DNA from 3 places in the Saccharothrix sp. AJ9571 genome. Region 2 is predicted to be linked to each of the others. Evidence: riboswitches for the same ligand, from Rfam matches in the RefSeq annotation. Region 2 holds a riboswitch; each other region holds the start of a gene.
The links. Region 2 has a riboswitch for S-adenosylmethionine ahead of L3Q67_RS15500 (methionine ABC transporter ATP-binding protein). Riboswitches for the same ligand answer to the same signal wherever they lie in the genome.
Positions count from the first base shown of each region.

Region 1: it holds a riboswitch for S-adenosylmethionine, as region 2 does, so the genes downstream of both, L3Q67_RS22740 (aminotransferase class V-fold PLP-dependent enzyme) here and L3Q67_RS15500 (methionine ABC transporter ATP-binding protein) in region 2, are expected to answer to the same signal.
Region 3: it holds a riboswitch for S-adenosylmethionine, as region 2 does, so the genes downstream of both, thrC (threonine synthase) here and L3Q67_RS15500 (methionine ABC transporter ATP-binding protein) in region 2, are expected to answer to the same signal.

Region 1 covers NZ_CP091382.1:4,932,064-4,934,321, reverse strand. Annotated here, with positions in the region: gene L3Q67_RS22740 (aminotransferase class V-fold PLP-dependent enzyme) at 1-1,020, opposite strand, end outside; SAM riboswitch class IV at 1,058-1,172, opposite strand; gene L3Q67_RS22735 (M23 family metallopeptidase) at 1,237-1,905, opposite strand; gene L3Q67_RS22730 (potassium/proton antiporter) at 2,034-2,258, opposite strand, start outside.
Region 2 covers NZ_CP091382.1:3,424,867-3,427,124, reverse strand. Annotated here, with positions in the region: gene L3Q67_RS15500 (methionine ABC transporter ATP-binding protein) at 1-967, opposite strand, end outside; SAM riboswitch class I at 1,173-1,261, opposite strand; gene rsmA (ribosomal RNA small subunit methyltransferase A) at 1,331-2,191, opposite strand.
Region 3 covers NZ_CP091382.1:49,719-51,976, forward strand. Annotated here, with positions in the region: gene holA (DNA polymerase III subunit delta) at 1-810, opposite strand, end outside; SAM riboswitch class I at 929-1,064, shown strand; gene thrC (threonine synthase) at 1,076-2,258, shown strand, end outside.

The DNA.
Region 1 (2,258 bases), 1.5 Mb from region 2:
CGCGAACCCCGGCACCGACGCGAGCCCGCGCTGCAACCGCCGGAGCAACGCGTCCTCGTGCTGACGGACGGCGTCCCAGTTTTCCGCGAGCGTCTCGCAGGCGACGCCGAGCGCGTAGACGCCGACCGTGTTCGGCGAACCGGCTTCGTGGCGTTCCGGCCCGGAGTTCCACACCACGCCGAACTCGTTCCCCTGCCGCTGCACCACTTTGGTGGCGCCACCGCCGGCGAGGTACGGCTGCCCGGCGCGCAGCCAGTCGGCGCGGCCGATCAACGCGCCAGCCCCGAACGGCGCGTACAGCTTGTGCCCGGACAGCGCCACGTAGTCCACATCCAGCTCGCGCAAGGAAATCGGCCGGTGCGGCGCCAGCTGTGCCGCGTCCAGCGCGATCCGCGCGCCGTGCTTCCGCGCCACCGCAGCGATTTCCGCGACCGGCAGCAGTTCCCCGGTCACGTTGGACGCGCCGGTGAGCACCACCAGCCGCGGCCCCTGGGCGCACGCGGCCAGTGCACTGTCCACAGCGGACACCGCGGCGAGCCGGGTGCGCGGCGGTTCGATCCGGTGCACGCGAGGGCCGCGCCACGGCAGCAGGGCCGCGTGGTGCTCGGTGTCGAACAGCACCACGGAAGTCTCACGCGGCAGGCACTTCGCCAGCAGGTTGAACGAATCGGTGGTGTTGCGGGTGAAGACCACCGCGTCCGACGAACGGGCACCGACGAAGCGCCGCAGCACCCCACGGGTGCGCTCGTAGATCTTGGTGGACACCTGAGACGCGAACCCGGCTCCGCGGTGCACGCTGGCGTACCAGGGCAGGAACTCGTCCACGGCGGTGCGGACCCGCTGCAGGCAGGGCGCGCTCGCGGCGTGGTCGAGGTTCGCGTACCCGATGCTCGTCCCGGTCACCAGCGGCACGGACAGTTCCGCACCGGCGACGGACGGGACCAAGGCGGTGCGTTCGAAAGCAGAACAGCGCGCAGCTCCGTTGAGGGTGGCGGCGGGCGACGGGTGGGCGATCGTCATGGGAGGCCTCCTCGAGGTCGGGACCTCCGACCGAGGAGATCCGCGCTTGCCCGCCACACCTCGTGACGAGCCAGGTCCTCACCCGGGGCACCCCACCGCGGTTGGAGGGTTGCCGGCCAGCGAGCCGGGGCTTGACGCTGGCACTCATGACCTACGGAAAAAGGTAACCCACTGGGCGGCGCCCGCGCCAGGGCCGCCCAGTGGGTGAGAGGGCGATCACTCCGCTTCGTACCGGAACCGGCCGGGGAGTTCGACCACCTGGCCGTCGGCGACGTGCGTGGCGACCCCGCTGTACTCCCCTTCGCCCTCGTCGAAGCGCCAGCCGCCGAAAACCTTGCCGTCCACGGGTTCCCCGTGCGCGTCGGCGAACTCGCCGTGGACCTGCTCGTAGCTCAAGCCGTCCCACTCGCCGGACTCGAGCGCGTCACGAGCGTTCGTCGGCAGCGTCCACAGGGTGAAGTGCACGTGGGCCCCGGTGCTGGTGCCGCCGCAGGGCAGCGCGTTGCCGCTCTTGCCGAGCGGGGTGCCCACCTCGACGGCCTGCCCGTCCCGGACCGCGATCTCTTCGAGGTGGTAGTAGCCGGTGCGCCAGCCACCCTCGTGGTCGACGGTCACCCAGTCGCCTTCGTCGCAGTGCTGCAACCGCACGGTCCCCGCGAGGGGCGCCCGCACCACCTCGTCGTGCGGGCTGAGGTCGATCGCGTTCTTGACCTCGGCGGCCTTGTTGTCGGCGTGGACACCCGCCGAGGTGACCTCCTGCCCGGAGGCGAACGGCAGGGTGAAGGCCGGGAAGGGACCGGCGGCCGAGGCGGGTGGGGCCAGCAGGGAACCAGCGGTCAGCACCGCGGCGGCGGCCAGGCCGCGCAGGTTGCGGAAGTCAGCCACGCTTCGTACTCCTTGCACTGGCTATCAGCCTTTCGGGCTAATAGAGGCGGGTGAAATGTAGGCCATTTGGCCGCATTCGGAGTACACGAAGCGCAAAAGAGTATGCCGACTGTGACGCAAGTCACATTCTACGTGCCGGATTCGCCCCGCCAGCGGGCCAGCCTGCCCGCCCGGTCGATGGCACGCAGCCGGCGCTCGGCCGTGGTGCGCGCCTCTTCGGTGGTGACCACGAGCAGCTGGTCCAGCTCCTGCAACCGGCTGGTGGCCTGCGGGGTGAACGACTTGCCGTCGCGGACCACCAGGCTCACCGACGCCCCCGAGGGCAGCCGCAGCTCGGAGACGTAGACGCCGTG
Region 2 (2,258 bases):
GGGCGCCGCGCTCGGCGATCCACGCCAGCGCGCCGTCGGCCTGCTCCCCGCGCAGGCCGATGCGGAAGCGGCCGACCGGGGTGTCACCGATCCGGGTCAGGCCGCCGCCGATGGTGGCGATGTCGATGCCGAACCGGGTCGCCGCCTCGGGCAGCAGCGCGCCGACCGAAGCGAAGCCGATCAGCACCACGTCGACCGAGCGGTCGTAGCGGGCGGACTGCGCGCGGGTGGTCTCGATGGCGGGCAGCAGCGCCTGCGCGGTGCGGCTCGACGGGTCGACCAGCAGGGAGAGGACGTTGCCGTTCTCCACCACCTTGCCGTCCTCGAGCACCGCGACGTCGTCGCAGATGCGGCGGACGACACCGGCGTCCGGCGTGGTGACGAGCACGGTCAAGCCCAGCTCGGCACGGGCCCGGTCGAGCGCGGTGAGCACGCCGGCGGCGTCCTCGACCCCGAGCCCGGCGGTCGGGTCGTCGGCGAGCAGCACGGAGGGCGAGGTGGCCAGTGCCTTCGCCACGGCCACCCGGCGGCGCTGCCCCGGGTTCAGCTCGGCGGGGTGCTGGCCGCCGCGCTGGGTCAGGCCGACGAGGTCGAGCAGGGTGCCGACGCGGGTGCGGCGGCGCGGGCCGTCGACCCCGAGCTGCTCCAGCGGCGAGGCCACGTTCCCGGCGACGGTGCGTTCGGGCTGCAGCGCGGCCCGGCCGTCGACGATGCCGACCTGGCGGCGGATCTCCCGCAGGCGGCGGCCGTCGAGCGTGCCGGTGTTGAGACCGTCGAGGCGGACGACCCCGCGGTCGGGGCGCTCCTGCAGCGCGACGCAGCGGGTCAGGGTGGACTTGCCGGAGCCGGCCGGGCCGACCACGCCGTAGAGCGAGCCGGCGTTGATGTCGAAGTTGACGTCCCGCAGGGCCAGGACGGGCGCGGAGTCGCCGGGGAAGGACTTGGTCAGATTTTCGAGCGTGATCACGTGAATGCTCCAACAGCTGGGCGCGAACGAGCGCCGAGGCACTAAGGAAGCACCGCCGGAATTGTCGACGACGGTGTGAGCGGAGACCGGAAAGCGGCGAAGTGGTTACTAGGTCAGACGTTGGAGCGTCGACACGCACTTACCGTGCGGCGACCTTCATCCACTACTCGGCGCCGGGTCAGCATTCGCGACCGATACACAGGATCCTCCATCGGTCCTGGCGTTAGCACCTGCCCTTGCGGGTGGTTGCTGCGACTTCAGCGAGCCAGGCCTCTCAGTCGCTCCGGATGGACGCACAAGGAGTACACCCGATCCGGCTCACGGAAAGCAAGTCCGTGGTCGGAGATCACACGAACAGCGGCGTCAACCCTCGTTTTCCGCGGCGGCGGCGATCCTGGCGAAGTCGTCGACGGTGAGCTGCTCACCTCGGGTGCGCGGGTCGACACCGGCCGCGGTCAGCAACTCCCCCGCGCGCTCGGCGGAGCCGGCCCACCCGGCCAGCGCCGCGCGCAGGGTCTTGCGCCGCTGCGAGAAGGCGGCGTCCACCACGGCGAAGACGGTCTTCCGCTCGGCGGGACGAGTGGTCTGGACCCGTTCGAAGCCGACCAGCGCGGAGTCGACGTTGGGCACCGGCCAGAACACCGCGCGCGGCACCGCGGCGACCTTCCTGGCGCGGCCGTACCAGGCGAGCTTGACGCTGGGCACGCCGTAGATCCGGCTGCCAGGGCCGGCGGCCATGCGGTCGGCCACCTCGGTCTGGACCATCACCAGGCCGCGGCGCAGGCTCGGGAGTCCGGCGAGCAGCTGCAGCACGACGGGCACGGCGACGTTGTAGGGCAGGTTCGCGACGAGCGTGGTGGGCTCGCCCACGTGGTTCTCGTCGATCTTGAGCGCGTCGGCTTCGACGACGTTCAGGTTCGCGGCGTGCTCGGGCTTCGCGTGCGCGGCGACGGTGTCCGGCAGCCGCTTGGCGAGCACCGGATCGATCTCGACGGCGACCACGCGCGCGCCGGTGGCGAGCAGGCCCAGCGTCAGCGACCCGAGACCGGGGCCGACTTCGAGCACGAGGTCGTCCTCGGTGACCGCCCCCAGCTCGACGATCCGGCGGACGGTGTTGGGGTCGTGCACGAAGTTCTGGCCGAGCTTCTTGGTCGGCCGCACGTCCAGCTCGGCCGCCAGGCCGCGGATCTCGGCGGGGCCGAGTAGCCCGGCAGGTTTGGTCACGGGTCGTGAGTCTAGGCGTCCGTGGTTGGTTGGGCGGGTGGGGCTTGGGCGGGATGGGGTCGGGGGC
Region 3 (2,258 bases), 3.4 Mb from region 2:
GATCTTCCACGGCGGCATCCCCAGCTCCCCCGCCATCGAGTTCGGGTTCCCCCGCCCCGCACCCGCCACTCGCGCGATCGTGCGCACCGCGTCCGCCAGCGCGTCCGCGACCAGCACGTGCGGCACCCCGATCTGCATCGCCCAGCGCACCGACTCCAGCGCCGCGGCCCGGTCCCCCGAGACCGCCTTCTCCGCCACCGCGAACCCGGTCACATCGGCCCGGCCGCGGTGATAACGCCGCACGGCCTGCTCGTCGACCTTGCCGCCCGAGTCGGCCACCAGCTGCGTCGCGGCCGACGACAACTCCCGCAGGTCTGACCCCACCGAGTCGAGCAGCGCCATCACGCCGGCCGCGTCGATCTTGCCGCCCGCCTGCCGGACCTCGTTGCGCACGAACGCTTCCCGCTCGGCGGGCTTGGTGACCTTCGGGCATTCGACCACCTGCGCCCCGGCCTTGCGCAGCGCCGCGGGCAGCGCCTTGCCCGCCTTCGTCCGGCCACCGCCGGTGTGCACGATCACCAGCACGACGCCGTCGGCGGGATCCTTGACGTAGGACAGGATCGCGTCACCGATCTCCTGTGACGCGTCCTGCGCGCCGTCGATCGCGATCACGCGGCCCTCGCTGAACAGCGACGGACTGACCAATTCGGCGAGCATCGGAGCTGTGAGTTCGGACACCTTCAGCCGGGTCAGATCCGCTGTCGGGTCGGCACTGCGGGCGGACTCGAGGGCGGCTCGAATCGCCCGTTCGATGAGCAGTTCTTCCTCACCGAGCACGAGGTGCAGAGCGGCTGCGTCGGTCACGGGCACGATCCTGCCACGCCCGGCGGCCACTAGCCCGGCACGGTGAGGTGGTCGCGAGGTCGTGGCGGGATGCCGTACGGTGTTGACGAGGCACCGCGCCGAGCGCGGGCCGACAACTGAATACCGCTCATCCAGAGGGGCAGAGGGATACGGCCCGATGAAGCCCCGGCAACCGGCGTCAGCCTGTCATCTCGATTCCGCGAGGTAGCTGACGATCACGGTGCCAATTCCGGCCCACACACCCGTGGGGCAGATGAGGAAGGACCTCGCGATGACTGCCACCCTCCGCACGACCAAGCGCACCCTGGACCTCGGCCCGGCCGTCGAACTGGTGTCGAAGGAAGAGGGCCACCGCCAGCCGCTGGCGCCCGAGTTCGTCTCCGCCGAGGACTTTTCCCCGCTCGAGGTCGCCTACGACTTCGGCCGCGTGCGCCGCGAGGACATCGAAAAGGGCCCGCGCAACATCTGGCGCTACAAGAGCCTGCTTCCGGTGCCGTCGAACGTCGAGGAGATCCCGAACACCGAGCCCGGCTGTACCCGGCTGGTGCGTGCCGACCGGCTCGCGAAAGCCTTGGGGCTCAAGCGAGTCTGGGTCAAGGACGACACCGGCAACCCCACCCACTCGTTCAAGGACCGCGTGGTCGCGGTGGCCCTGGCCGCCGCCCGCGAGTTCGGCTTCGAGGTGCTCGCCTGCCCGTCCACCGGCAACCTGGCGAACGCGGTGGCCGCCGCGGCGGCTCGCGCCGGCTGGGAGTCGGTGGTGCTGGTCCCGAAGACGCTGGAGCGCGCCAAGATCCTGACCACCGCGGTCTACGACGGTGCGTTGATCGCCGTCGACGGCAACTACGACGACGTCAACCGCCTGGCCACGCAACTGGCCGCGGAGAACGAGAACTGGGCGTTCGTCAACGTCAACGTGCGGCCGTACTACTCCGAGGGCTCGAAGACGCTGGCGTTCGAGGTGGCCGAGCAGCTGGGCTGGCGACGGCCGCAGCAGATCGTCGTGCCGATCGCCTCCGGTTCGCAGTTGACCAAGGTGGACAAGGGTTTCCGCGAGCTGGGTGAGCTCGGGCTCGTCGAGCAGTCGCCGTACAAGATCTTCGGCGCGCAGGCCACCGGCTGCTCGCCGGTGTCGGCCGCGTTCCGCGCCGGGCACGACGTGGTGCAGCCGGTCAAGCCGGACACCATCGCCCGCTCGCTGGCCATCGGCAACCCGGCGGACGGCCCGTACGTGCTGGACGTGGTCAACCGCACCGGCGGCTCGATCGAGGACGTCAGCGACGAAGAGGTCGTCGAGGGCATCCGGCTGCTGGCGCGCACCGAGGGCATCTTCACCGAGACCGCCGGCGGCGTGACCGTGGCGACCGCGAAGAAGCTCGTCGAAGCCGGAAAGCTGAACCCCGACGAGGAAACCGTCCTCCTGATCACCGGCGACGGCCTCAAGACGCTCGACG